3 regions of the Clostridioides sp. LIBA-7602 genome follow, and region 1 is predicted to be linked to each of the others. Evidence: riboswitches for the same ligand, from Rfam matches in the RefSeq annotation. Region 1 holds a riboswitch; each other region holds the start of a gene.
The links. Region 1 has a riboswitch for thiamine pyrophosphate ahead of thiC (phosphomethylpyrimidine synthase ThiC). Riboswitches for the same ligand answer to the same signal wherever they lie in the genome.

Region 1 (10,257 bases):
AGTTTTAAAAGGTCAAGTGAAAGTAGAATTTAAAGAAATTGTGATTACAAAATCATTAGAGGTAGAAGATGAGTTATATAGTGTATTAAGAGAGCTTAGACACTCAATTGCAAGTGAAGAAAGAATAGCTCCATATATGGTATTTGGAGATGGGACACTTAGGGCTATGTCTAGTAGTTATCCAGTTAATAAAGAAGAAATGTTAGATATATCTGGAGTAGGGGAAATTAAGTATCAAAAATATGGTAGAGACTTTGAAACAGCAATTAAAGAATATGTCGAAAAAAATAATATAACTAAACAATATAAAGAAAAAAATGTCGATTTAGAGAGTGTTAATAGTGAATTCTTTGAGGTTAATTCAGATAATGCTCTATATGAAAAACTATTAAGCATTAGAGAAGAATATGCAACAAAAGAAAAATTACCTCCATATATGGTTTTATCCAATAAGGCTTTGAAAGAAATAAGTGGAAGATATCCGCTTGATGAAGAGCAACTGAAAGATATTTCAGGTATAGGTGGGGTAAAAATTGAAAAGTATGGAGCTAGTATTTTAGATGAAGTCAAACAATATGTAAAAGAAAATGATATTAATGTTATTTGGGATAAAAAGGGTAAAAGGAAGCTAATACTAGATGGAGAAAGTAGAAAAAATAATGAAATAGCATTAGATTTATTAAATCAAGGAAAGGATATACAAAGTATTAGTCAAGAAATAGAGGTTTCATTATCAACCATCATTGGATATGTACATGATTATGTAAAGGATGGAAATAGTATAACATTTGAATTAGAATTAGAAAATTTCTATGATGAAGATGAAAAGAAAATGATTTTAGAAGTTTGTGAAAAAGTGGGATATGATAATTTAAATAATATAAAAAGAAAACTTCCAGATTCAATAAAGTATGAAAAAATAAGAGCTGTGATGCTTGATTCTTATCTTAAAAATTTAAAAAATGATATTATGTCAGAGTAATTTTTAACATATTCAAAAATAAAATTTGTATTATTGTGTTGAACTAATATTTTTGCTGTGTTATACTGAATTTGTAAAAATAATGAAAAATTAGAGCTAGGGGCGCTAGAATTGGCTAGCTGAGAGATAAAGCCGTAACTTACAAACCCTAATAACCTGATCAAGATAATGCTTGCGAAGGGAAGCTTTTAATATAATTTTGTTACATAAATAGACAAATTATTTAATTTTAGGGAAAATTTGTCTAAGTGTATATATGATTATAAGAGTGCTTTCCAAACAAGGAAAAGCACTTTTTTTATTTTCAAAAACTATAACTTTAATCTTGGAGGATTGTAATATGAATTATACAACACAAATGGATGCTGCTAGAAAAGGCATAATAACTAAAGAAATGGAAATCGTTTCTCAAAAAGAGCAAGTAGATGTGAATGAATTAAGAGAATTAATAGCAAATGGACAAGTTGTTATACCTGCTAATAAAAATCATAAATCTTTAAGTGCAGAAGGTGTAGGTAAAAATTTAAGAACAAAAATAAATGTAAATCTAGGAATTTCAAGAGATTGTAAGGATATAGAAAAAGAACTTGAAAAAGTTAGAGTAGCAATAGACATGAAAGCTGAAGCTATAATGGATTTGAGTAACTATGGTAAAACTAGAGAATTTAGAGAAAAAGTGGTTGAAATGTCACCTGCAATGATAGGTTCAGTACCTATGTACGATGCAGTGGGATATTTAGAGAAAGAATTAAAAGATATAACAGAAGAAGAGTTTTTAAATGTAATAAAACAGCATGCGATTGATGGAGTTGACTTTATTACTATACATGCAGGTCTTACAAGAAATGTTTGCCAAAAGATAAAAAATCATGAAAGATTAACTCATATAGTATCTCGTGGTGGTTCTCTGTTATTTGCATGGATGGAATTGAATAATAAGGAAAATCCTATTTACACTAATTTTGATAAAATATTGGATATATGCGAGGAATACGATGTTACATTGAGTTTAGGAGATGCTTGTAGACCTGGTTGTATAAAAGATTCTACTGATGGTGTTCAAATTCAAGAACTTGTAGTATTAGGTGAACTTACTAAGAGAGCATGGGAAAGAAATGTACAAGTAATGATAGAAGGACCTGGTCACATGGCTATTGATGAGATAGAAGCAAATGTAGTATTAGAAAAGAGATTGTGTCATGGAGCACCTTTTTATGTTCTTGGACCATTAGTTACAGATATAGCACCAGGTTATGACCATATAACAAGTGCAATAGGAGGAGCTTTAGCATGTGCTAAAGGAGTAGACTTTTTATGTTATGTAACTCCAGCAGAACACTTGAGATTACCTAATTTAGATGACATGAAAGAAGGCATAATAGCTGCAAAAATAGCTGCTCATGCAGGAGATATAGCTAAAAATGTTAAAGGTGCTCGTGAATGGGATAATAAGATGAGTAAGGCTAGAGCTGATTTAGACTGGTGTGAGATGTTTAGACTTGCAATAGATCCTGAAAAAGCCAAGAGATATAGAGATGAATCAACTCCTACTCATGAAGATAGCTGTACTATGTGTGGAAAAATGTGTTCAATGAGAACGGTTAAGAAAATATTAAACAATGAGGAGCTTAATTTAATATAATTTATGACTAGAATAAAATAAATTTAAAAAGAGGAGGTGATTTAGTGAAGGTTAATGGGAAGGACATTGAATTTAAAGAAAAATTAACTATAGTAGATTTATTAAATAAATATAATTTAAAAAATGATAGAGTTGTAGTCGAGGTAAATCTAGAAATAATTGAAGAATCTAACTACAGTACATATGTATTAAAAGATGAAGATATTATAGAACTTATTAGCTTTATTGGAGGTGGTTAAAATAAAAATATTTGTAAATGAATTATTAACAGATGTTGAAGAAAATACAACTGCCTACAAAGTTAGAGATAGTTACAATCATAAATGTGACGTATTAGTGTTAAATGGATATCCAATTAAAACAGATATTCCCCTTTGTGAGAACGATAAATTAACACTTATACAAAAGGGAGTCAAGCCATCATTTGATGAGTTGGAAAGCTTGTTGATTGCTAGACATACTCCTAATACACATAATAAGTTAAAAAAAGGGAAGGTTGCTATATTGGGGTTAGGGGGACTTGGTTCCAATATAGCTATCTCTTTAGCAAGAATTGGAGTGGGGGAACTTTTACTTATAGACTATGATGTTGTAGAACCGTCTAATTTAAATAGACAGCAGTATTTTATTGATGATATTGGAAAACTAAAAACTGATGCTATGATAGAAAATATAAAAAAAATAAATCCTTTTATTAAATTAAGTAAACGAGATATTTTTTTAAACAAACATAATATGGATGCTATTAAAGATTCGGATTTGATAATTGAAGCATTTGATGATGCTTCATGTAAGGCACAGGTTTGTAACTATGTATTAATCAATTTAAAAGATAAATATCTAATAGCATCATCAGGTATGGCAGGATACTATGATTCAAATATAATAACTACTAAGAAGATAAAAGACAAGTTTTATATATGTGGGGATTTTGTAAACGAAGCTAAAATTGGTGAAGGTCTTATGGCTCCAAGAGTCGCTATCTGTGCAAACCACATGGCAAACTTGGCAACACAAATACTTATAGATATGTAAATACTAAAAATAAACATAAAAAAGATTGAATATTAAAAAAATTGCACATGGAGGGAAATAATATGGATAAATTGGTACTTGGTGGACATGAATTCAGTAGCAGATTATTGGTTGGAACAGGTAAATATGGTTCAAATAATATATTGCCTGAGGTAATAAAAGAAAGTGGAAGTGAAATAATAACGATGGCACTTAGAAGAGTAGATTTAGATAACAAACAAGAAAATATATTGACATATATTCCAAAAGAAATGACAATACTTCCAAATACATCAGGAGCTACTAATGCAGAGGAAGCAGTAAGAATAGCTAGAATATCTAGAAAAATGGGATGTGGAGATTTTATAAAAATAGAAGTAATATCGGATACTAGATATTTACTTCCTGATAATGAAGAAACTATAAAAGCTACAAAAATACTTGCTGACGAAGGTTTTATAGTTCTTCCATATATGACACCAGACCTTTATGCTGGAAGAAGACTTATAGAAGCAAATGCAGCAGCAGTTATGCCTCTTGGAGCTCCAATTGGTTCAAATAGAGGTCTTCAAATGAAAGAAATGATAAGAATAATGATAGATGAATTAGACATACCAATAATAGTCGATGCGGGTATTGGGAAACCATCTCAAGCTATGGAAGCTATGGAAATGGGAGCTGATGCTGTACTCGTTAACACTGCAATAGCTTCAGCAGGAAATCCTGTGCAGATGGCTAGGGCATTCAAACTGGCTGTAGAAGGTGGAAGAGAAGCATATCTCGCAAAAACAGGAAGTGTATCAGAATTTGCAAACGCATCTTCTCCTTTAACAGGTTTTTTAGGCAATTTATAGAAAGTGGTGATTGGTGATGAGTTTTTATGATGTAATAGAAAAATATAGAGATTTTGATTTTGATGGATATTTAAATAATGTTACAGATAATGATGTTTTAAGAAGTTTATCAAAGGACAAGCTTGAAGATTTTGATATATTAAATTTGCTTTCTAAAACTGCTGTAAAACATTTAGAAGCCATGGCACAGAAAGCACATAAATTAAGCGTTCAATATTTTGGAAAAACAGTATGTTTATATACGCCAATGTATATAGCAAATTATTGTGTCAATCAATGTGTTTACTGTAGCTATAATATAAAAAGTGGAATAAAAAGAAAAAAATTAACAATGGATGAAATTAGACAAGAGGGAAATGTAATTTCAAAAGAGGGTTTTAAACATTTGCTTGTTTTGACTGGAGAAAGTAGTTTTCATTCAAGTGTAGAGTATATAGGTGAAGCTATAGAAATATTAAGAGAGAAATTTCCATCTATAGGTATAGAAGTCTATCCAATGGAAGTAGAAGAATATAAGTATATTGTAGATAAAGGTGTTGAAGGTTTAACAGTATATCAAGAAACTTATGATGAGGAAATATACAAGAAAGTTCACATAAAAGGGCCAAAATCAAATTATAAATTCAGATTAGATGCTCCTGAAAGAGGGGCAAAAGCAGGGATGAGGACTTTATCAATAGGTGCACTTTTAGGGCTAAATGATTTTAGAAAAGAAACCTTTTTTACAATATTGCATGGGAAATATTTAAAAACAAAATATCCTCATATTGAGCTTTCATATTCAACACCAAGAATGAGACCTTTTAAAGGATGTTTTGAAGAATTAGTAGATATAAGTGATACTGATTTAGTTCAAGCTATGGTATGTATGAGATTATTTGACCCTCATGCAGCAATAAATATATCAACTAGAGAAAATTTAGAAATGAGAAGTCATATAATACCTCTAGGAGTAACTAAATTGAGTGCAGGTGTCTCTACTGATGTAGGAGGACATTCTCAAGATGAACATGATACTGCCCAATTTAAAATAAATGATGAAAGCACTGTTGCAGATGTAGAGAAGATGTTAAACTCAATTGGATATCAACATGTATTTAAAGATTGGGAAAGATTTTAGATGTATTTAATAACAAACAGAAAATTAGTATATAGTGAAGAAAGATACTTAGATGTTATTAAAGAATCTATATTGAGTGGTATAAAAAACATTATAATAAGAGAAAAAGACTTAGAATATGAAGAATTAAATAAACTATATATGAAAATAAAAACCAAAATCAATTATGTAGATTTGAAAGAACAAATATTAAATGAAAACTTGAAGATTAGTACAAATCAGAAAGAAAGTATTAATAAACTTAAGGTTAACTTTATAATAAATAGTAATATTGAATTTTTTGAAAAAACAGATTGCCAAGGGATTCATCTTCCTTTTAAAGTATTCTTGGACTTAATTGAAAATAATTACAGTTTTAATAAAAATAAAATACTAGGATTATCTTTACATAAAATAGATGAAGTAGAATATTTAGAAAAATTGATAAGAAATAAAAATATAAAAATAGATTACATAACTTTATCGCATATATATGAAACTAAATGTAAAGAAGAACTACATCCAAAGGGAATTGAGTTTTTAAAGGAAGCTAAGAAGATTACTGATATTAAGATAGTTGCACTAGGAGGAATTTTACCATCTAATGTCAAAGAAACATTAAAATACTGTGATGATTTTGCTGTAATGTCAACTATAATGAAATCTAAAGATATTAAAAAAACAATCTCAAATTATAATGAAAAAATTGAATTACTAAAATAGTATATTGAATCGTTAATTTAAAGAAAAATAAAAAAGCTATCTTTTAAAATTTAAAAGATAGCTTTTTTATTTTATATCTTTGCTAATAAAAAATTGTAAAAAGGGAAAACTTTAGTCAGAGAGATTAAACAATATCCTAAAAATATTTAAAATTTAGTAAAGTATGGAGGACATTATAATGACTGACAGTAAAAAGAAACGATTTATTATACCACACACTTTTACAATAATATTTTTACTAATAGTCTTAATGGCAATATTGACTTGGATAGTACCAAGTGGTGAATTTAGTAGAGAAGATGTAGAAGGTAGAATGGTAGTTGTACCAGGGACTTATCAAAGTGTAGAAAGTAATCCTCAAGGATTTGCAGATGTTTTTAAAGCACCAATAGAAGGTTTTATTGATTCAGCAGAGGTTGTAGGATTTGTCTTAATAGTTGGAGGTGCTTTTGGTATTGTAAATAGAACTGGAGCTATAGAAGCAGGAATAGCATCAGTTATATCTAAGTTTAAAGGAAAAGAACTTCTTATAATTCCAATATCAATGATTTTATTTGGACTTGGAGGTACTACGTTTGGGATGGCAGAAGAAACATTACCATTTTATATGATATTTGTTCCGCTTATGACGTCCTTAGGATATGATTCTCTAACCGCCATAGCAATTGTATTTATAGGAGCAGCAGCAGGAGCCGCAGCTTCAACAATAAACCCATTCTCGGTTGGTATTGCACAGGCACTAGCACAACTTGCACCGGGTTCAGGAGTAGCATATAGAGTAGTTATTTTTATAGCTTATATATTAATAAGTATAGCATTTGTTATGTATTATGCTAAGAAAGTTAAAGAAAATCCTGAAAGTTCAATAGTGTATGAAATAGATAAAAATAACAAGTCAATACTTAATCAAACTTCAACAGAAATAAAAGAATTTACTTTTAAAGAAGTATCTGTTCTTGCTATATTTGGAATAGGTATGGCGATAATGATTTGGGGTGTTTTAAGTCAAGGATGGTACATTCCAGAGATATCAATGTGTTTTGCTGCTATAGGTGTACTTTCTGGTTTGGTTGGTAGATTATCTCAAATTGAAATTTCAGAAAGTTTTATAGATGGAGCAAAAGATTTAGCATCAGCTGCTCTTGCCATAGCCTTAGCTCGTGGAATCGTAATAATTGCTCAAAATGGATTTATAATAGATACTATATTAAATTCCGCAGCAGCTTTTTTAGGCGGACTTCCAAAAGTTATATTTGTATATTTATCTTTCTTCTTGGAAGCTGCATTGGCATTTTTAATTCCATCATCTTCAGGTCTTGCTTCACTTACAGTACCTGTACTTGCTCCTCTTGGTGATTTAGTTAATATATCAGCTCAGGTAATAGTAACCGCTTATCAATTTGGGGTAGGTCTTACAAACTTTATAACTCCAACTTCAGGGGTATTGATGGGAGCACTTGCAGTAGCTCATATTCCTTTTTCAAAATGGGTTAGATTTATAATGCCTATATTGTTGATTTTAACAGCTGTATCTCTAGTTTTCTTAACAATAGGTATATATATAGGATTTTAATTAAAGATAGTTTAATTTAATATGTTTAGAAATTATATAAAAAACCAAAAATATGATTTTCAATAAATTGCCACTAAATTACTTAGTGGCAATTTATTTTTTATATAATAAATGACAAAATATCCTAACAAATCTATATTTTCTCCTCAAATCTCTTAAATTGTATACATTTAATCTACTTACTCTTGTTTTCTATGTCAAATTAGCTAAATAAAATTAAATTAAAAGTCAAAAAACTAAATAAATTAATTCTAATTTGAAATATATATGAAGGTTTTTGGAGAATACTTACTTATAGTAGTAAAAAATGTTAAAATAAGAGTGTAATCAAATATAAAGAACTGAAATAGCTAACAGTTATTAAATATAGGAGTGTAAAAATTTATGGGATTAAAAGAATTTGATTTTATTGAAGAGTCTATTGATATGTTGAGGACAATGTCTCCAACGTTAGAAACTATATCAGATGAAATAGAAGAGTATTTTGAAAATATCTTGGATGAAAAGAATCAAGAATATATAAATGTAACCTCTAGAATAAAATCAGAATCAAGTTTAAGGGAAAAGATAATTAGAAATAGATATTTAAAAAAATATGGAGAAGCAAGTAACCTTATTCACAATGTCTCTGACTTAATAGGTTTAAGAATTGAGTGCAGATTTATTGAGGATGAAAATAAGATATATAGACTTTTAAGGAGATATTTTAACAAAACAGATGATAAAATAAACTACTATAATAAAGAAAATAAGAATATTAAATTAAAGTTATCTGAGAGACAACCGAATAAACAAAAAAATGGATTCGAAATATATAAAATAGATGGAGTTTTTGCATATTTAGATAGAGAAGTAAAATTTGAGCTTCAAATTAAATCTCTTGTAAATGTGTTTTGGAGTGAAATTGAACATAAAATAATTTATAAAAATAACACATATTTACTTGCTGACAAATTTATAAAGGATATGATGGACTCTATAAAGAATAATCTTACTATGATTGATAATCAGCTTTTAAGTATTTACAAAAACTTTCATTCAGGAAAGTCTTTTAATATGAAAGTAAGTAAAAAGGAAATTGAAAAATTATTTGCAAAATTAGTATACGATGCTTTTTCTGAAAAGATGAACAAAAGTATAGGTTTCGTTGTAGATTTTAAAAAGCCATGCGAGACTATATTAAGTTATTCTTTTAATAAACAAGATATAAGTGATGAAGTTTTAGGTAATTTTATGCTTGATGAGTTTGCGAGATTAAATGAAATTGTAAATAAGGATATAGATTTTAATGAGCAAATAGAGTTTGAAAGAGAACCAACATTTGATGATAAATTTTGTAAAGACCTAGGAAATCACTTTAGAAGTAGATTAAATACGGAATTCCCATGGAATCTATTTTTTAGAATATTGTTTGAAATAGAGCCATGTAACAATACAGAAGACTTTGAAAATTTTGTAGAGTTTATAAAAGAAAATGTACTACTAGAAGAAAATAGAGAACAACTTTTATGTCAATTTGAAGAAAATAGTCAATTTATAATTGAAGATATGTATGAATGTATATTCAATAGCATAAGTGAGATTGATAGTGTTGAAATTTTGTATAATTATAATCTTGAAAAAATAAATTTCACATCAAGTGAAATTATAAATTGTATATGTAGAGAATATGAATGCTATGGTGAATATTTAGAAGAAAAAGAAAAGCTTATGAACGCATTTAGAGAAAAAATTATTCAAATTTTTGAGTAATCAATCAATGTTGAAATGGCGCTAATGCGCCATTTTTCAAATATGTATAAATTTATTAAAAGTATTTTAAAGGAGGCGATTTGTATAGAGAAAACAGGTGTAATTTTGGCAGGGGGAAAAAATTCTAGAATGGGAAGAAATAAAGCTTTTCTAGAATTACATGAAAAGCCTTTTATTGAAATTGCAATAGAAGTATTTAAAAATTTTGATGAAGTAATAATAATATCTAATAATGAAGAATTATATTCTAAATATAATATTAAAGTTTATAGTGATATAATAAAAAATATTGGCCCAATTGGGGGAATATATACTGCTCTTGAATATGCAAAGTATGATATAGTTATAGTTGCTTGTGATATGCCATATCTAAATAATGAAATAGTTGAAAGAATAGCTAATGAAATGGATGATAAAAGTGTGATTTCAGTGACAAATGGAAAGTTACAACCATTGTGTTCTGGGTATAAAAAGAGTATAATAAATAAGGTATCTTTATGTATAGAGGGAAATGATTTAAAGCTCAGAAGCCTTATAGACAAAATAGATAAAAGCTATATATACTTTGATGATGAAGATTTATTTTTAAATGTAAATACTGTTAATGAGTATAAAAAA
Region 2 (10,257 bases), 120 kb from region 1:
ATAACTCAATATTGAAGTCATGACAATCATTAATAAGCACATTATTATAAAACATATTGTATATTTTCCTATATTTTTTTCTTTCATAATACACCTCCTAAAAGTCAATCTTCTGCTTCAAAAGTTTATTAGATATAAAACTACATACAAATATGTTTATACTTGAATATAAGGAAATAAATATATTACTGTATTCATAAGGTATAATAAATACTACAGAAATTATAAATATTAAAATTTCCAAAACTAAAAACATGAAACTTATTAAAGTGCTTAGTTTATAAGTAGACTTATTTATAAGAATTGATGTAAACACTACAGATACACATCCTATCAGTAAAAATATATACTCTACAAGCAGTATTTCAAAACTATATGGAAGTAATATTTTCAAATTATATATTGTTTCTTGTATAAATCCATAACTTACAATATCCCCCAGCATATAATTAGGCAACAACTTACTCATAATAAACAAAGTTATTGTAAATATTATTGTGTAACTATATACTAGAAATAATATATTTAATAATTTAGATATATAGATATTGATTCTATTTTTAGGTAACATTATAAGTGTATATATAGATTTACTCTTTCCATCAAAATCTCTGTACCAAATAAAAAAAGCATAGCAAATACATGCGATTATACCAAATATAAACCATAAATCTGTAGAACTCATTATATTTCTGAAACTTGAAAAACCTATGATATTTGCTGTTTCTATTGTATCTCCTATTTTTGTTAACTGTTCTTTTTTAACTGCATTTTCTATTATGTAATTATAGTCATTTAAGTTGTTTACTATATTTAAAATCACAAAAGAACAGCAAAAAATTATTATAAATACATAGTTTTTTATATTTCTTTTTAATTCAAATTCGAATAATTTCATTAAATCTTTCATTAATTCACCTACTTTATTTCAAATTCTAGCATACTATTTGAACTGTTAAATTGTAATTCCCCTTCGTATACCACTTCCTTAGACTTTTTATTTATTATATATAACATATATTTATTATCCCAAGATAATATAGAGCTTTGCTTTGATGTATATACAATGATTTTGTTTGAATCAATTTCAACACTTCCAATTTCTCTTTTATCTCTACCTTCTAAAACATATTTATCTTTACTTAAATTTTTATCTAACATATTATAGGTAAGTAAATTTAACTCTATATTTGAATTATCATCATAAGCATTTGACATTACCATGTATAATTTATTATCTTCTAACTTTGCTTTTTCTAAAGTCATTTTACTATCTGTTTTTAATTCCATTATTTTTTCTTTATTTTCTTCAAGATTATACTCAAGTAAATTAAATTTAGAATCACTATTATCACCTGTACTTGCCTTTGATACATTTACTAAAATATACATCTTATCTTCATATTTGCTAGCATAACTTACGCCAATAGTTTCTATGTTTTTGTATTTTTTAGAAAAATAATTACTTAAATTTATACTTTTTATTATCTGTATTTTTTTATTTTCTGGATTGATTTTTATTATATCTATAGTGCTTGAATATTCTTTATTATTTTTTGATGAATCACTTTCAGCATAAAGGACAGACACATATAAGTCTTTTTTATATCTTTTTGATGATAGTATCTTTGCATAATAATCATCAGTATTTTTATCTACTTTATATTTTGTTCTTGTAAAATTATTCATATCTAGTTTTTCATATTCAATGCCCTTATCACTCCCTTCAGATGCAAATACACCTTTGTCCAAATCTTCTTTTTTCTCATCTATAACAAAATTTATCTCTTTTGAATCATCATTCGTTTCAAAACCAACATGAGCAATTAAATCAGAACCACTAGATACATCAATTAAATTATTCGTATTCTCACTATCTTTTTGTAGTTTTACTAATTCAGTCTTTTTAATTTTATTGTTTCCATTTATTGTATAATGTGAATTTATATATCCATTAAAATCATATCCAAAATTTATGTTTATATAGTCTAATTCATCTGGGTCACCTTTTATAGTTTTTATCTTCAAATTGTCTTCATTATTTAACAAACCTATACTAAAATATATTGCTAAAGTCAAAAATATAATAAGTATAGATATTTTAGATTTTAATTTCATACCACCCCTCCTAAAGAGATACTTTCTTTTTAATTAGAAAATAAGATATTCCATTTAGAATAGACATTATAATTAAAAAACTTAGTAAACCAGTTACTAAAGTATTAAATTGTATTCCAATGAACTGATAATATTTTCTAAATAAATTGATTATATTTATATATACTGTTGAAAAATATAAGCCTATTAAAACTACAAAAGCGATTAAAATTATATGAAGCCTATTTATATAAGAAAATATAAATAATATACAACAATTTACAAAAGAAATAGCTATAAGTAGTAAAAAAACATATATCTCCATAAAAGATATAAAATCAACAGGTATACTTCTTAAATTAAAATAATATAAATCTTGTGCGAAAGACATGTTGATTATCGGCATATTTCTAAAAATAAAATTAAATATATATTTACATATAAATAATATTGCTATCTGACTTATCAAAAAACCATATATCATTGTTATCAAAGCAATTGACTTAGTTATACAAATCTTAAACTTATTCTGTGGTAACATCATAAGTGTATAAATGCTTTGATTTTTTGAAAAGAACTCTTTTTTCCACATAAAAACATAGTATATAAAGATTCCCAACATACCAAAGAACAATATATTTTGGATAAATCCAAGGTTACTAAGTATACCTATTCCATAAAATATACCTCCAAAATCTTCTATTGCTAAGTTCATAATAAATCTAGAGTTTTTAAATTTATTCATTTCAAATAAATTTAAACCAAGTGTAATTAATGAAAAAAATGATATATAAGCTATATAAAACCTATTGCTTCTTCTCAAATCTACATTTATTAGATATAGAAGTTTATTCATTCTTATATACCTCCCTCATTTTATCTAATATAGATTTCCCTTCTCTTTCTCTTAATTCTTCTGCATTAAATGAAGTTATAATCTTCCCTTCATCAAGAATTATGACTTCATCGACTAAGCTTTCTATCTCTACTATTTCATGAGTAGTTATGATAATAGCTTGATTTTCCTCCATATATTGTGCTATTACCCCTATAAACTCTTCCCTCTTAAACAAATCAATTCCTGTAAATGGTTCATCAAGTAGTATATACTCTGGGTCTTGGCAAAATCCAAGTATTAATTTTACTCTTGCAATATTTCCTTTTGATAAATTATCAATTATTTCATCTTCATCTAATCTGAATATGTTCATCATTTCTTTTGATTTTTCTTTATTCCATTTTGGATAAAATATTTCCATAAATTCAAAGGTTTCTTTTATTGTTGTATTACTAAAATGAGACTCTACATCTGGGACAAATGCTAGTTTATTATATATCTTTTCATTTATTTTTGCTCCATCTATAAGAATCTCTCCACTATCAATGCTTATAAGCCCTGCTATTGCTTTTAACATGGTTGATTTACCAACTCCATTTATTCCAAGTAACGCAGTTATTTTACCTTTTTCTATATTAAAGCTTACACTCTTTAAAGCATCTATTTTTCTTATTTTAATCCCTTGCATCCTTTTATATGTTTTACTGACATTCTTTATTTCTATCATATTTAATATCCTCCATATTTAATACACTTGTACAATAAACTTTCTAAATTGAGTTTTATATTTGTTAAAAGGCTAATATTCATCTTCTATTATCTTTAAAACTTCTTCTTTCGTAACATTTATTGCTTTCATATTTTCTATAAAAACAGATAAAGACTCATTTATAAGCTCTAATTTTAAGTTTTTTAATATATTCTCATCAACTGTTACACTACTTTGATAGTTTTTAAAAGTATTTATTATATTCATATCACCCATCTCCTTGTATGCTCTTTGAACAGTATTTAAATTTACTTTTAGATTAAGTGCCATTTCTCTCCTTGAGGGTATTGTCTCTCCTGGTTTCAACTCTCCTGTTACTATTTGTCTTTTTATATGCTTTACTATTTGCAAATAAATGGGAGTTGTATTATCTAGTTCAAAATTCATGATTCCTCCTATTCTAGTGTATTAATACGTTAGTACACTTACTTTAAAAAAATACACATTCAGTTCAGACCTTCTTTAATATTCTATTAAGTGTATTATACGATTAATACACTTAATTTGTAAATACTTTTTTATTATTTAACCCTAACTTTAATTTATTAAAGAGTTAAATGTAAAGCTTAAATAATAACTTTACAAAATGGAGCATCAAATGAGAGGATATATATTTTATGTTATGTTAGACTTGAAAACAAGTAAATGAGATAAGATTATATATTATCAACCAGTCAAAAATCTTATCTGTATTAACTCTTAAAAATCTAGTAAAAATATTAACACATATTAGGAGGTAAACAAATGAGTTATAAAATTGAAATCAAAAATATTGAACCAGTCGCAGCAGCTACTATGCGTTATAACGGACCTATTACTGAAGCAACAAAGTACTTTCCAAATGTATTTAAATCTATAAAGGGAAAATCTAATGGGGCTCCATTCTTCTGTTACTATAATGTTAACCAAAAAACTGGTTTTGGAGAAATGGAATTATGTGTTCCAACTTCTGAAACTCCAAATCGCATTGGTGTAACCATAAAAGAATTTCCTAAAACAAAAGCTTTGTTTTTCACTCACATAGGCTCATATAGTACTTTACCTAAAACGTACGAAATGATATTTAAATACATTCATGAAAATAATATAGAAATACAAACTCCTTGGAGAGAAGTATTCATTAAAGGGCCAGGTATGCTGATAAAAGGAAATCCAGATAAATATATTACAGAAATCATATTTCCACTTAAAGAGGAGGAATAACATATGATAGCAATTAAAATAGATAATTTAGTAAAAGAGTATAAAAATGGTGTGAAAGCTTTAAATGGTCTAAGTTTTAATGTAAATGCTGGAGAGATTTTTTCTTTACTTGGTCCTAATGGAGCTGGTAAATCTTCTCTTATCAACATTTTGACCACCTTTTATAAACCTACATCTGGAAATGTAACAGTCTTTGGAAAAGATTTAGTAGATAATCCTTCTTGGATACGTACTCAGATTGCTTGTGTAGCACAACAAGTCTCTATTGATGAACACCTGTCTCTTATGGAAAATATGGTATTTCAAAGCAAGATGTATAAAGTAGAACCACAAATTGCAAAACAAAGAATAGAGTCTTTAATTGATAAATTTGAGTTATCTAACTACTTAAAATATCCCACTTCATCATATTCTGGTGGAGTGAAGCGTAGATTAGACATAGCTATGAATATGGTATCATCTCCTAAAATTCTATTTCTGGATGAACCAACTGTTGGTATGGATGTAGATTCAAGAAAATCTATGTGGGATATGTTATTAAAAATTAGAGATGAGTATGGCACAACTATATTTCTAACTACTCATTATCTTGAAGAAGCTGAACAATTGAGTGATAACATTTGTATTATGAAAAATGGAAAAGATTTGGCACATGGAACGCCATCCAGTTTACGTGGCTATATCAGACAAAATATACTTCGTATAGCTTTTCATGATATCAAAGATATAAAAAAATATAAAGATGAAATTAAAAATATTGGATTAGCCAAGTTTATGAGTATAAGAGAGAATTCAATTTTTATAAGTGTACAGGATAGTAGAGTTGCTTTTACTTTAATAAATAAGTGGCTTTTAGAACATGACATAAAATTTGATGCAATAGAAATTGTAGAGCCAAGTCTTGAAGATGTTTTTTTAGCATTAACAAGTTCTAAAAAAGGCTTAAAGGAGGAATGGGAATGTTAAATATCTTATGGCGTAGTATGAAATGGCGTTTTAAAAATCCAATCTCGTTTATAGTTACTATATTACAACCTTTTCTTTGGCTTGTACTTTATAGCTCTATTGCAAATCAAACTATGAGTAATATGAATATTAGTAATTATACCGCTTTTATACTACCAGGTATTATTATTCTAGTTATATTTTCCTCATGTAGTAGTGGTGGTATCATCAACTTCATAATGAAGAATAGTGGAAGTTTCTATAGGGTTTTAATTGCACCTATTAGTAGATATTCAATTGTTTTTGGTCAATTACTAGAAGCTATCTTAGTTTCCTTCTTAGAAGTAACTATTTTATGTGTAGTAAGTATATTCTTCTCAGTAAGGATAGAATCTGGCATTGGAGGAATTATGCTTATGATAATACTAATATTTATGACTGCATTTTTTTTATCAAGTCTAGCTTATTCTATAAGTCTATTATTGCCAAATGAAATAATTTATGAAACAATTATGACTGCAATTGTACTTCCTATTTTCTTTTTAAGTTCAGCTCTTTTCCCTATAGAAAATTTATCTGGAGGATTAAAAATAGCTGTTATGCTCAATCCATTTACCCATGTTATTAATGCTTTACGTAGCTTAATATTTGGCGAGGCTATTCTTATTGGAGATATATTACCTGTTATCCTGTTATTTTTAATATTATGTTGTGCAAGTTTTTCACTTGCTATGTGGAGACTAAAAAAGGAAATGGTAAGTTAAATTATAAAATTATAATAAAAAGTGAACTCTATATAATAGAGTTCACTATAGATGATTTATTTTAATATTTCTAAGACTGAATTTAATACAGCATGACCATTACAAGTACCATAGTTTACCATATCTATTATAGATACTGGAGCTCTATCTCCAACTATAGATTTTACATCATCAAACATAAATCTAAGCTGTGGTCCAAGAAGTAAAATATCAAAATTATCAAGTTCCGATTTTATATCGCCTTCTCCGACTGCCCATATTTTACAATCTATATTTCTTTTTTTTGCATCTTTCTCCATTTTATTTACCAATAAAGTAGAAGACATACCTCCAACACACACTAACAATATCCTAATCATTAATAACTCCTTTTTAATCAAATCTACATATCCCTTGATTAAAAAGTATATGTAGAAAAGTTTGTCATTTATAACTTTTTAAATTCACTCTTAAATTATATCAAATTTTTCCATTTTTTTCACTACTAGAACTAATTTTATATTTTTAATGTCCACTTTTCCACTTCTTTAGATATATTTTCGGATTTTAATATAGCAGATATTATAGCATACCCATCGCTATTTAAGCTCTTAAGTTTATCTATATTATCCAATTTTATGCCTCCAATTAATACAAATGGTATATCTACTTTTTCTTTAATTACTTTGACAGTTTCAAATGAAGCAGATTTTGCATCTAATTTAGTAGATGTTGTAAATAGAGACCCTATACCTAAATAATCTGCACCATCATTTTTTGCACAGATAGCTTCTTCTAAAGTTCTTGCTGACACTCCTAGTATCTTATCATTTCCTATAAGCTTTCTAACTTCTCTCGCATCAATATCACTTTGACCTACATGTACTCCATCTGCATCGCAGATAAGTGCTATATCAACTCTATCATTAACTATAAACTTAATACCATATCTTCTAGTTATTTCTCTAAGCTTCATAGCCTTTTTTAAAAACGCTCTTCCAGAAGCATTTTTTTCTCTAAGTTGTACAGTTGTGATTCCAGAAGTTATTGCATCTTCAATACACTTATAGAAATCTCTACCTTCAAGCATTTCAGAGTCAGTTACTAAATATAATTTTAAGTCTTTTTTTAAGTTTTCTTTATCTATCATTTTAAGTCTCCTCTTAAACCTTTATTCATTTAAAAATTCAATATTAGAATTTTTACTTAAAGTATCTATATCCATTTTATAAATAGTATTCATAAGATTTTCTTTAAATGTTCCTATTGGTGGATTGTTTAGATTTGCCAGCTCTCCACTTAAAGACATTGTAAGAACACCCATTGTAGCTGCTTTTAATGTATTCTCAGTGATAGCCATGAAACTTGCAATTAAACTTGCAGTCATACATCCAGTTCCTGTAACTCCTTTTAATTTATCAGTTCCATTATTTATTTTATATGTATTTTTACTATCAGTTATTATATCTGTTTTTCCAGTTGCTACTACTATACATTCAAGTTTTTCAGAAACTTTTTTTATTATATCAGTAGAATCTTCTTCATAGTCAAATGAATCTACACCTTTTCCCCTTACATCAAAACCACCTATAAACTTTATTTCTGCCATATTACCTTTAACTACATTAAATTTGACTTCATTTAAAAGTTTGTTTGTTAGTTCTGCTCTAGCTTTACTTGCAAATACTCCCACTGGGTCTAATATAACAGGTTTATTATACTTATTTGCTGCTTTTCCTGCTAATAAAAATAAATCTAACATATTTGAATTCATCGTTCCTATATTTATTACTACAGAATTTGCTATACTTACCATTTCTTCTACTTCCTCATATGAGAAGCTCATAAGAGGACTTGCTCCTATAGCTAAAGTTACATTGGCACAGTCATTTATAGTTACATTATTAGTATAATGAATTACCAATGGATTTGATTCTTTTACATCTTTAATTAAATTATACATAGCCTACCTCCAACAATTTTTTATTATTCAAATTTATAAAAATGATGCACTGGTCCTACTCCATGACCTATATCAAAACTATTTTTTATTGCTTCTGTTATATAGAGTTTACTTAAATTTACTGCTTCTGTTATTTCATAACCTAATGCCAAATAGGATGTTATTGCAGAAGATAATGTACATCCTGTTCCATGTGTATTTTTTTTATCAATTCTTTCACTTTTATAAACTTTAAACATATTTTTACCAACTAAAATATCTACTGCTTCTCCATCTAAATGCCCCCCTTTCATAAGGACAAATTTAGGACCAAGTTGTAGTATTTCTTTTCCTACTCTATTCATATCATCTATATTATTTATTTTTATTCCTGTGATTTCTTCTGCCTCTGGGATGTTTGGTGTAATTATGTATGCAAGTGGCATCAAGTATTTAATTAGATTTTCTTTTGCTTCTGGCTTTAATAAATAATATCCACTTTTAGATATCATTACAGGGTCTACTACCAAATATTTTGGATTGTATTTCTTTATATTTTCAACTATTTCAAGTATAATCTCAGGACTTGAAACCATTCCTATTTTTACAGCTTTTGGAGGTATATCTTCAAATACTGCCTCTATCTGTTTTTTTATTATTTCCTTACTTAAATCTTCTACTGCAAAAACTCCTTGAGTATTTTGTGCTGTTATAGCTGTTATTACACTCATACCATAAGTACCAATTGCACTAAAAGTCTTCAAATCAGCTTGAATTCCAGCTCCTCCAGATGAATCTGACCCAGCGATTGTAAGTGTTGGTATTTTATAATTACTCATTTATTCCCTCCTAAAGTTTAATTTAAATAACTTAATTAAAAAAGCTATACCTACAATAGGTATAGCTTAGAAATCGCATATATCATAAATAATATACACTTAAGTTTTATACTAAGCTTTCCTACGCTGGTATTATCCAGATCAGGTGTAAGGGTCGGTATTCCTCTCAGCTCTTGGCTCCCCTAGCTATTTTAATTTATTATATTTATAACTTCATTATATTACAATAGTATTTATTGTCAAGTTTTACATCATATACACTTATTATAATGTTAATGCTAATATTTATGTTAATTGTTCTATTTCTTTTCCAACAATATAAGCATCTTTATTATCAATTAAATCTATAAGTGTCTCTGGTTTTTTTATTATAGATAATTTTTTGTTTCTAGTTAATTTCTTTATATAACATTCCAATTTCATTGCATTACTTTTTGTATTGGTTACAAAATAAACTTCTAGTTTTTTAAATCCCTTTGCCCTTGTATATTTTGAATTAATTCCCAACTTATGTTCATTCATTCTTCTAACTATATTACTAGTATATCCAGTATATAGAGAACCATCTTTACATCTTATAATATATGTAAAATACATCTCAAATCACATCCTTATTAAATATATAAATATTATATTATAGAATTGATAAAAATGGCATGTATTTTGCATATGTAACCTTCTTAGTGTTAGTTCTAATGTAGATGTATAAAATCCATTCTATATAAGTATAACGCTAAAATTTGACACAATAATAACGTTTTTATTTTTATAATAAAAAATTCACAAATTATAAAAAATAAAATTTTCAAAAAAATTATAATTTTCAAAAAAATAAATTGACACGTATAAAAAAATTGTGATACCCTAATAAAAAGGGGGCA
Region 3 (10,257 bases), 270 kb from region 1:
TTCTATTTCTTTTACAAGAAAAGCTCCATTTTTAGAAATATCTCTTAATTCTTTAAGCTCATCACTAAAATCAGACTTAATTATATTTCCATCCTTTATAGTTATTGTAGGTTCTTCTAAAATAGATTCATCTATTAAATTGTATATATCATCTAGTTTATCCATTTCTGAAACATACTCTTTTAGTATTGTTGCATTTGATAAATCTATTGTGTCTTTTAAATTAGGTAACTTTTCTATTGAATTTTTTAAATGAATTAATTCTTTTGGTGTTACCCTTTCAAAAGCTATTTTCCCACATATTCTTTCTATATCGTATATATTTTTGAGTATATCATTTAAGTCTTCTCTTAATATAAAGTCATCTTTTATCTCTTCTATTACATCCAATCTATTTTCAATTTTAGATTTATTTATCAAAGGCTCTTCAACATATTTTCTTAAAAGTCTACCTCCCATTGCTGTTGAAGTTTTATCAAGAACATGCAATAATGAACCTTTCTTCTTATTACCTCTTATAGTTTGGGTAAGCTCTAAATTGGTCCTAGTAAACATGTCTAGAACCATATATTCTGATGAATTGTATATATTTATATTATTAATGTTAGATGTTATTTGTTTTTGAGTATTATATATATAATTTAGAAGAATTGATAAGCTTGACTTTATAAGACCTTTATCATCAAACTTTAGTTTTTGTAGATAAACCTCTGGAAAATATTCTCTTAATATGTTTATGTCCAAATAGTTATCACTAAAACTTTCATTTATGTATATATTACTTACAGTAGCTATATCTCTAAGTTTTTCTATAAAGTTTAAATCATTTATAATTATTTCTGTAGGATGGATTTTTGCAATCTCTTCAATTACTTTATCTTCATTCAAACATGTTGCATTAGTTTCTCCTGTACTTATATCGACATAAGTTAGCCCTATATTAGAACCATCCTTATACAAAGATAACAAATAATTATTTTTTTTATTTTCAAGTAAATTTCCATCTAAAACGGTTCCAGGAGTGATGACTCTTATAACCTCTCTTCTAACAATTCCTTTTGCAGTAGATGGGTCTTCCATTTGTTCACCTATTGCTACTTTATATCCATTTTCAACTAATTTTGATATATATGAATTGGCTGAGTGGAAAGGCACACCACACATAGGAGCACGTTCTTCTAAACCACAAGCTTTTCCTGTCAATGCTATTTCAAGAGCCTTTGAAGCTACTAATGCATCTTCAAAAAACATTTCATAAAAATCTCCCAATCTAAAAAACAGTATACAATCTTTATATCTGTTTTTTACTTCAAGATACTGCTTCATCATAGGAGTTAATTTATTCATATCTATTTGCATTATCAAACCTCCTTCTTTTCTAATTAAATATTATATCATAGTAGATGACTATTATTAACATAATATATAAAATTTTGACGTATAACTAAAAAACAACCCAAAATGTATAATTACATTTTGGATTGCTAAGTTTAATACTTATTGAATAAAACACATATAGAATTTTTATAATAAAGATATTATTTCTTTCTTAAGTTTAATGACATTTTCAAGGTTATCTTCATTCAATTCTCTACTATCTATTATAAATTCTTTTTTTATTATTGAGGGCTTTTTTGAAATAACATAAATTCTGTTTGACAACATTATAGCTTCATCAATATCATGAGTTATAAGAAGTATTGTTGAATTTACCTTTTTCTTAACATCTAAAAGCCATTTTTGCATAGATGTCTTAGTCAATGAATCAAGTGCTCCAAAAGGCTCATCTAAAAGCATTATGTCATTAGAATTTATAAAAGTTCTTAGGAAATTTGCCCTTTGTCTCATTCCTCCAGAAAGTTCTGATGGATATTTATATTCATATCCACTTAGACCAAAGACTTCAAAATAATGTTTTACCATTTCCCTTGCTTTACTCTTTTTTTCTTTTTTTAAGACCAGTGGTAGTGACACATTATCTATTATAGTTTTATATGGTAAAAGTAAGTCTTTTTGATACATGTAACTGTATTTCCCACTTATATCTACTTTACCACTATTATAATCTGTAAGTTTAGTTATAATATTAAAGATAGTACTTTTACCACATCCACTTGGACCTAATATAGAAACAAATTCACCTTCATAGACATCAATACTTATATCTTTTAAAACTTCAACTTCTTTATATGTTTTTGATACATTTTCTATAGATACTTTTATTTTTTTATTGTGGTAAGAATTCATTTGTGTAAGCATCACTTGCCTTCATATCCTTATCTATTAATTTATATTCTTTTAAGAATGATGTGTAGTTATTCCATACACTGTCTTTCATTTCTCCCCATCTAGGTGCATCGTCTTTGTATTTACTTGCTAGATATTCTTGACTCTTTAATGCTAATTTTTCATCTACTTCAGGTGCATTTTTTACTAATATTTTTGCTGCATCTTCTGGATTTTTAATTGCATATTCGTAACCTTTTGTTGTAGCTTTTAAGAATTTCTTAGCTAGTTCTGGATTATCTTTAAGTACAGTTTCATTAGAAATTATAAGTGGTGTATAATAATCTAATCTTTCATCTAAATCTTTTACTGGTATAAAGTTTAAATCATAATCAATTAAACTTGCCTTAACTGCATCCCAACCTTCAAATATCCATGCAAAGTCTACAGTTTTCATAGCTGCAAAGAAATCATCTTGACCAGTATTAACTATCTTTAACTTATTAAAATCAGCTCCATTTTTCTTCATAACTGCTTTAAAAACAGCTTCTTCTGATGGAGAGCCCCAACCACCATAAGTTTTTCCTTCAAAATCCTTAGCTGTAGTTATATTTTTTTCTTTTGGTGATGCAAACCCAGAAGTATTATGTTGTATAACAGCTGCTACAGCTTTTATTGGAAGTGGGTCTTCACTAGTCTTTGCATAAGTAACTTGTTCTTGATAACTTATACCAAAGTCCGCTTTACCTGTTGCAACTAAAGTCTCAGCTCCACTTTCAGGTGGTTGAACTATTTCCACATCTAGACCTTCTTCTTTATAGTAACCTTTATCAAGTGCTACATATAATCCAGTATGATTTGTATTTGGTGTCCAATCAAGTACCATAGTCACTTTTTTAGAAGAATCATCTTTAGCACTACTTTTATCCTTATCATTATTTGAAGAACATCCAGTTATTGTTGCTAGTGTAAAAACACTTACTAAACCTAATATTCCTAATTTTTTAAAATTCATAATAGCCTCCCTCAAATACATTTAATCTGCTAATCTATGTCTTATAACAATTTTTTTTACTGCTTGTACAACTCCTACAAATATCAAACTAAATATAACTACCAATATAGTAGATGCAAATACTTTATCAAGAGCATATGCACTTTTTGACCTTAGCATATAAACACCAAGACCTTTGGTTCCACCTAACCACTCTGCAACAGTTGCTGCCATTACAGCATATGTTGCAGATATCTTGAGTCCAGAAAAAAATTTATCCATTGCCATAGGAAATTTAAGATGAATAAATGTATTAATTTTATTTGAATTCATAGTCTTAAATAAATTTAAATAATCTTTATCAATATTCTCAATTCCATCTACAAAACTTATTAATATAGGAAAAAAACAAGTAAGCGTTACCATCAATATTTTTGGCATTGTCCCAAAGCCAAACCATATCATAAAAAGTGGAGCTATAATTATTGTAGGTATCATTTGAGTGACCAACATAATAGGATAAAGACATTTTTTTATTATCAACACAAAATCCATCAATACACCAATTATCAATGATATTATAATTGCAACTATAAAACCAAGTATTGCCTCTCCTATAGTAACTACAGCATGCATAGATAAATTTTGAGAGTCTTTAAAAAATACATTAAGTATATCTACTGGTGTGGGTAGTATATACTGTGGGACTTTTAAAACTTCTACCACAGATTGCCAAAGAATAAGTATAAACAAAAATGTTGCTATTGGATATATACTATCTTTAACTTTATCTATGATTTCTAAGTTTTTCATCTATAGTCAAGCCCCCAGCTTTTTCATCTACTCTAGCTACTGTTATAACTCTTTCACATCCAAGGTTAAAAGGGATTTTATGTACTTTCTTCAATAATTCAAAAACTTCATCAAAATCACCTTCAACAGTCGTACTCATTGCACCTATTTCACATTTAAGACCACTTTTTTCAATTTCAGCAATACAAGCATCTACTACTTTATACATTTCTTCTTCACCTTTGTAAGGTCTTAGTGGCATTACTGCTATGTCTGCGATTACCATTTAAATCACTCCTTTAAAAATAATTAATACCTACTAGGTATATTTTGTTTTTTATTAAAATTTTTTACTCCTAAAAAGATAATATAATATTTAAATAAAATAAAAGTCTTATCCACAATAGGATAAGACTTTTTTTCATCTTTACTGGTCTCCCTACACTGGCATTATCCAAACAGGTTCAAAGGGTCGAGATAAAATCTCCTCTCAGCACATTAGCTCCCCGAAATATATTATATCTTTTCTACTTGATTATACTACACTTATCATATTTTAACAAATTTTTTATTCATATTATATATTTTGTCTGTTTTAAAATATATAATACCAAAATAATATTTTAATAATACTTTTTACAAAATTATATGCCTACTATACATACTTATCATAATTTATTAGAGTTTATTAGAGTTTGATTAAATTTTAAAGTTTATATGTAAAAAATATACTGTTATAATGATTTTTTTTATTTTATTAACCATTTAACTTTGTTCAGCTTTATTTTACTGTATTAAATTAATTCAATCTAATTTAATAATAAAAATATATTACTCTAATTTGTCTATATAATATAATTATTTTACCTAATTTATTTTTGAAAAATAAATTATTTTTTTTAATTTTTAAATTTTTTAATATGTATATTGAAAAATAAAACGTTTTCCTATATGATTGTAATTGTAGAATAAAACTAAATAGGCAAAACTAGAGAAATTTAGTGACGCAAAGCTATAGGGACTAAGGCTTATAAAACAAGTTATGTCAGCCAGTTGCCAAAAAGATATTTTCTTTTTGTTTTTATGAAAGTTTTTTAGGGGGATAAATAATATATGTTTATAGATAAAAAGGATAGATGTACGCATATACTAACTGCATATATATGCAGTTCATACGATTACTGCAATTTTATAGATACACAATTAAATGACTTTATACTAGAATATGGAGAGAACGTGGTAGAATCTTGTTTGCATCAAGTGATGGTATTGGTAAGCAGATATAATTAAAGAAATTTTATTTTCTAGAAAACCCTTTTTAGTTTTATCTACGTTTTATAATACATTAAAGAACTAATTAAAATAAGCTTCATTATCTATTTTTCATGAAGTAAACAGTTGAGTTTATCTCATATACTGTTTACCCCAATTACATAATTCTAATAATATCGATTCCAATGATTTACCACGTTTAGTAGACAAATATTCAACTTTTGGAGGAATAGTTGGATAAGAAATTCTTTTAATAAGTCCATCTCTTTCAAGATACTTTAATTCTTGTGACAGTATCTTATGACTTATATGAACAACTTCTTTTTTTAATTGACTGTAACGTATTGGCTCTTGTTTTAAAATATGCCATAAAATAATTGCCCTCCATTTACTTCCTATCACAGTCATAATAAAACAAATTGAACAATTAAAATCTTTTTGTCTTTCTTCAATAGTTGGAAATTCTTCAAAATTATTATCTATATTCATTCTAACCCTCCTTTTAAAAGGGTAAATAAATAACTAAAAAATGTATTCCTGTTTAACATACTAATTCGTAATATAATCTTGATTGTAGTATAGAGATTTACATAATAACAATAAAACGCAAAGGCAAGATGTTAGTAAAAGTAATTATTTCAGATAATAAGCCAGTTGAAGTAAAAATAATTGGAAAAGCTATAATTGCATTCTCAACAAACATAGAAGTTGAATCATAGGCTTCTTCTAAGTAACATTCCGAACTTTTTAATTCTAATTAATACTAATTTAATAACAAACTAATTTATATACAATCAAATTAATTTTTTTATTATTTGTTAATATATATTTATCATTATATTATATAATAATATAGATAGTTACTATATCTTAAATTAGATAAATCATAATTATATATTATTGTTAAAACTCAATTATATAATTTTTAATAATATTATTTTAGGAGGAAAAAATGATAAACGATATTAAAAACAAGTTCAAAGATTACAAACCATATATAAACGGATATAAAAATATGAAAAGAGCATCTGTTTTAATTCCAATAGTAGAGATAAATAACATACACCATATATTATTTGAAGTTCGCTCAAAGAATTTAAAGCATCAACCTAACGAGATTTCTTTTCCAGGTGGCAAAATAGAATCCAACGAAACTCCATATGATGCTGCTGTCAGAGAAACTTGTGAAGAACTAGGCACTTTTAGTGACAATATAGAAATCATAGCAAGTCTTGACCTACTTATAACACCTGTAAAATTTATAATACATCCTTATTTAGGATATATAAAAAACATTAATAATTTAAACATAAATAAGGATGAAGTTGACCATACTTTTTTGGTACCTATAAAATATCTTTTAGAAAATCCTCCAAATACTTATAATAATACTGTAAAAGTTTTTCCTGATGAAAATCTACCTTATGGATCAATTCCAAATCAAAAAGATTATAAATTTGAAAGCGGGAGTTATCCTATTCTATTCTATAAATATAAAGATTATGTAATCTGGGGTATGACAGCAAAAATACTAGAAAATTTTTTGAACTTCTTATCAGAATAATATTTGTAAACAAACATTAAAATTTTTAGATAATAAGTTTTAAATTTTTCTAAATTTAAAATGTTATAATTATAGGAAATATAGAAAGTTATATTTTATAATGTTTTTTCTACTTGATTATTGTTAAATTATTATTACATAATATTCAATACAATTTCAAGGTAAATACTAAGTATTATTATCACACTATAGATAAACTATAGCATAATAATATATCTAATAAGGCTAAGATATGAAATAAATGATTTTAATGTATGTTTATGGTAAAATATAATAAATTAGTAAACTGTAAGTTAAAGTATATGGAGGTGCTTATAATGTTTGCAGTAGGATTCATAGTTATATCGGCAATTGCCTCTTTCATCTTAAGTATATTATTATTTAATGGAAAAGCCAGTATACTACTGGCAGGTTATAATACTATGAGCGATAAAGAAAAAGCTCGATATGATAAAAAAAAATTATGTAGGAGTTCTAGTATTGTTATTTTTATTGTATCTATAATGTTATTTATTATGGCGTTTTTTGGTTATAGAGTAGAAAGCGGACAAATGGATGAAAAAAACATGCTTCCATTTGCTGTGATATTTATAATAGTTATACTTGCTAGTGTGCTTTTCAATATCTATTATTCTAATAAGAAATGTAAAAAATAATGATTAGCAATTTGAGCAGTTAGTCATGAAAGATTAACTGCTTTTTATATCTATTATATAATACTTTAGTATATACTAAAGTAATACTAAATATGGTTATATAAAACTTATCAAAATAAAATAAAAATAGATGTACAATGAATTTACATCGTATATCAAATGTATATCAAATTTATTTATAATAAAAACTGAAATTAACATCTATGATATATGTTTTTAAAATTTGATATATTTTGTTTTATAGTACATCTATTTTAATTGGTTTACATAATTTTATTATTTTATACAGTATTAATTATTTACTAGTACACCATTTAATGAAAAGGTTCTAGGTTCAGTGATTTTAACCATAACTAATTTTCCAATTAAATCATCACTTCCACCTTCAAAATTTACAAGTTTATTTTGTCTAGTTCTACCAGCAAATTTATTTTCATTATTCTTACTTCTTCCTTCAACTAAAACTTCAACTATTCTATTTTTATATCCATTATTTATATCTGCTGAAATCCTATTTACAGCTTCTAATACTCTATTAAATCTTTCATGTTTTATTTCTTCTGGTATTTGATTTTCCATTTTAGCAGCAGGAGTTCCCTGTCTTTTGGAATAAATAAATGTAAAAGCTGAATCATATTTAACTTTTTCAATTACATCTAAAGTATCCAGTAAATCTTCTTCTGTTTCTCCTGGAAAACCTATCATTAAATCTGTTGAAAACGCAATGTCTGGTACTTCTTTTTTAGCCTTTTCTATTATTTCTAAATAATATTCCTTCGTATAATGTCTATTCATTTTTTTCAAAAGACTACTACTTCCACATTGTATTGGTAAGTGTAAAAATTCGCATACCTTATCGCAATCTCTAATTGCATATATTACTTCATCAGATATATCTTTTGGATGAGATGTCATAAATCTAACTCTTTCAATTCCTTCTATCTCATTTACTTTTCTTAAAAGCTCTGAAAATGTAACTGGATTTTCAAGTGTCTTACCATAAGAATCGACATTTTGTCCAAGTAAAGTTATTTCTTTTGTTCCATTTGCTACAAGTTCTTTTATCTCATCAATTATATCTTCAGGTGTTCTACTTCTTTCTCTACCTCTTGTATATGGAACTATACAGTACGTACAGAAATTATTGCATCCATACATTATATTTACAAACGCTTTTAGTTCAAATTTTCTATTACTTCTAAGACCCTCTATTACCTCTCCATCCACATCCCAAACATCTACTAACATTTTGTCAGAATTTATTGATTCTGTAAGTAGTTGTGGAAATTTATATAGATTATGTGTTCCAAATATAAGGTCTACATGTTTGTATTTTTTTCTTAATTCTTCCACAACATGTGGTTGCTGCATCATACATCCACATACAGCTATTTTCATATTTGGATTTTTTCCTTTTAGATGCTTTAGTTGACCTAAGTTTCCATATACTTTTAGCTCTGCATTTTCTCTAACTGCACATGTGTTATATATTATTAAATCACTTTCTTCAACCATCATTGACATTTGGTATCCCATTTCTTCTAGCATCGAACATAATTTTTCTGAATCATGTTCATTCATTTGGCATCCAAAGGTTTGAGTAAACACGAGTTTTCTCTTTCCAGTTCTGTTGAAGTATTCTTCATTTTGTCTGTGTATTTGTTCTATATATTTATCTTGTTCTTGTATTTTCTCTATAGGTATTGTTACTTGTTTTCTTTTGCTCACGTCTATTCCTCCTAGTTAATTTCTTATATTACACATAACCTTAATTATATCAAATAAGAAAAATCTTTTAAAGATATTATTATTTTTCTATGCGTGTTTTAATGATAATTTAGATAAGATATGTCAATTAAGGTAAATCATCATATAAAATATAAGTAAAATAATAAATAAAAGAGATAAGTTCAATCGAAATTAGTAGAAATAAAAAAGAGAAAATAAAACAATTTAATAGTATTTTCTCTTTTTTACTTATTCTAATTTATAGTTATAATAATCCTATAAGATTCTAGTTAAAAACTACTTTATTTTTGTAACATGTCTTTTAAATCTAATACATTTTCTTTTATTTCTTGTACATCTATCTTCATTATTCCCATTTCTATTAATACATTTTTATTAATTTCTTGTTGTTGTGTAGATAATTCGATAAAGTTTTCTACTGTCTTTTTATACATATCTCTATCTTCTTTCTTCTCTTGCATCGTGTTTTTGAATAAAAGGGCACATAGTATTCCTATTGCTCCCAAACTACTTAATTCTGTTACTAGCTGTTCCATAGTGACCTCCTATTCTAACTGGTATAAATTCAATAATGTTATTTTAACTTCAGTTCCTTCTGTATTAGTTACTTTTCCTTTTGATATGCTTTGAGTATTAAAAAATTCAACTCTATAATACTGATACTCATTATTACTGCTTACTTCTATAAAATCAGCATCTGAAAAATCATACTTATAAATATCATCCTTCCATTTGCAAAACAAATCTGGATTACAGCTTTCACAGTTGTGCAATTCAGTAAAACTTGACCCATCATTTGAGCCTAAGAGTTTGAATTTAAATGGAACTTGTGCAGTATCTTGATTTGATACTGTTGTTCTAAAGTGCATTTTAATAGCCCATATCCTTATATTTTTATCTAGTTTTATTTGAACCCATTGACTTGTGTTCTTACTTAAACCAGTTAAGTTTAAGTCATCCCCTAAAGTTTCAGTAAACGCTCTGTATGCTCCCCAAGTATTTTG

Region 2: another riboswitch for thiamine pyrophosphate. It lies ahead of thiD (bifunctional hydroxymethylpyrimidine kinase/phosphomethylpyrimidine kinase); the one in region 1 lies ahead of thiC (phosphomethylpyrimidine synthase ThiC).
Region 3: another riboswitch for thiamine pyrophosphate. It lies ahead of ACTG45_RS10220 (MTH1187 family thiamine-binding protein); the one in region 1 lies ahead of thiC (phosphomethylpyrimidine synthase ThiC).

The regions. Positions count from the first base shown of each region.
Region 1 is NZ_CP196991.1:1,866,149-1,876,405, forward strand. It holds gene recQ (DNA helicase RecQ) at 1-982, shown strand, start outside; TPP riboswitch at 1,071-1,182, shown strand; gene thiC (phosphomethylpyrimidine synthase ThiC) at 1,323-2,624, shown strand; gene thiS (sulfur carrier protein ThiS) at 2,669-2,863, shown strand; gene thiF (sulfur carrier protein ThiS adenylyltransferase ThiF) at 2,856-3,659, shown strand; gene ACTG45_RS08920 (thiazole synthase) at 3,722-4,492, shown strand; gene thiH (2-iminoacetate synthase ThiH) at 4,509-5,612, shown strand; gene ACTG45_RS08930 (thiamine phosphate synthase) at 5,613-6,314, shown strand; gene ACTG45_RS08935 (YfcC family protein) at 6,493-7,887, shown strand; gene ACTG45_RS08940 (GTP pyrophosphokinase) at 8,272-9,639, shown strand; gene ACTG45_RS08945 (molybdenum cofactor guanylyltransferase) at 9,682-10,257, shown strand, end outside.
Region 2 is NZ_CP196991.1:1,747,939-1,758,195, reverse strand. It holds gene ACTG45_RS08415 (hypothetical protein) at 1-87, opposite strand, end outside; gene ACTG45_RS08410 (ABC-2 transporter family protein) at 98-910, opposite strand; gene ACTG45_RS08405 (hypothetical protein) at 919-2,118, opposite strand; gene ACTG45_RS08400 (hypothetical protein) at 2,129-2,953, opposite strand; gene ACTG45_RS08395 (ABC transporter ATP-binding protein) at 2,946-3,662, opposite strand; gene ACTG45_RS08390 (GntR family transcriptional regulator) at 3,735-4,091, opposite strand; gene ACTG45_RS08385 (GyrI-like domain-containing protein) at 4,449-4,907, shown strand; gene ACTG45_RS08380 (ABC transporter ATP-binding protein) at 4,911-5,873, shown strand; gene ACTG45_RS08375 (ABC transporter permease) at 5,867-6,616, shown strand; gene ACTG45_RS08370 (PTS sugar transporter subunit IIB) at 6,673-6,975, opposite strand; gene thiE (thiamine phosphate synthase) at 7,113-7,745, opposite strand; gene thiM (hydroxyethylthiazole kinase) at 7,767-8,558, opposite strand; gene thiD (bifunctional hydroxymethylpyrimidine kinase/phosphomethylpyrimidine kinase) at 8,582-9,376, opposite strand; TPP riboswitch at 9,478-9,570, opposite strand; gene ACTG45_RS08350 (GIY-YIG nuclease family protein) at 9,662-9,973, opposite strand.
Region 3 is NZ_CP196991.1:2,138,134-2,148,390, forward strand. It holds gene mutS (DNA mismatch repair protein MutS) at 1-1,359, opposite strand, end outside; gene ACTG45_RS10205 (ABC transporter ATP-binding protein) at 1,525-2,259, opposite strand; gene ACTG45_RS10210 (ABC transporter substrate-binding protein) at 2,228-3,241, opposite strand; gene ACTG45_RS10215 (ABC transporter permease) at 3,263-4,033, opposite strand; gene ACTG45_RS10220 (MTH1187 family thiamine-binding protein) at 4,008-4,298, opposite strand; TPP riboswitch at 4,432-4,531, opposite strand; cyclic di-GMP riboswitch class I at 4,984-5,073, shown strand; gene ACTG45_RS10225 (hypothetical protein) at 5,126-5,302, shown strand; gene ACTG45_RS10230 (winged helix-turn-helix transcriptional regulator) at 5,417-5,773, opposite strand; gene ACTG45_RS10235 (NUDIX hydrolase) at 6,237-6,848, shown strand; gene ACTG45_RS10240 (DUF3784 domain-containing protein) at 7,166-7,504, shown strand; gene miaB (tRNA (N6-isopentenyl adenosine(37)-C2)-methylthiotransferase MiaB) at 7,796-9,232, opposite strand; gene ACTG45_RS10250 (hypothetical protein) at 9,535-9,789, opposite strand; gene ACTG45_RS10255 (hypothetical protein) at 9,799-10,257, opposite strand, start outside.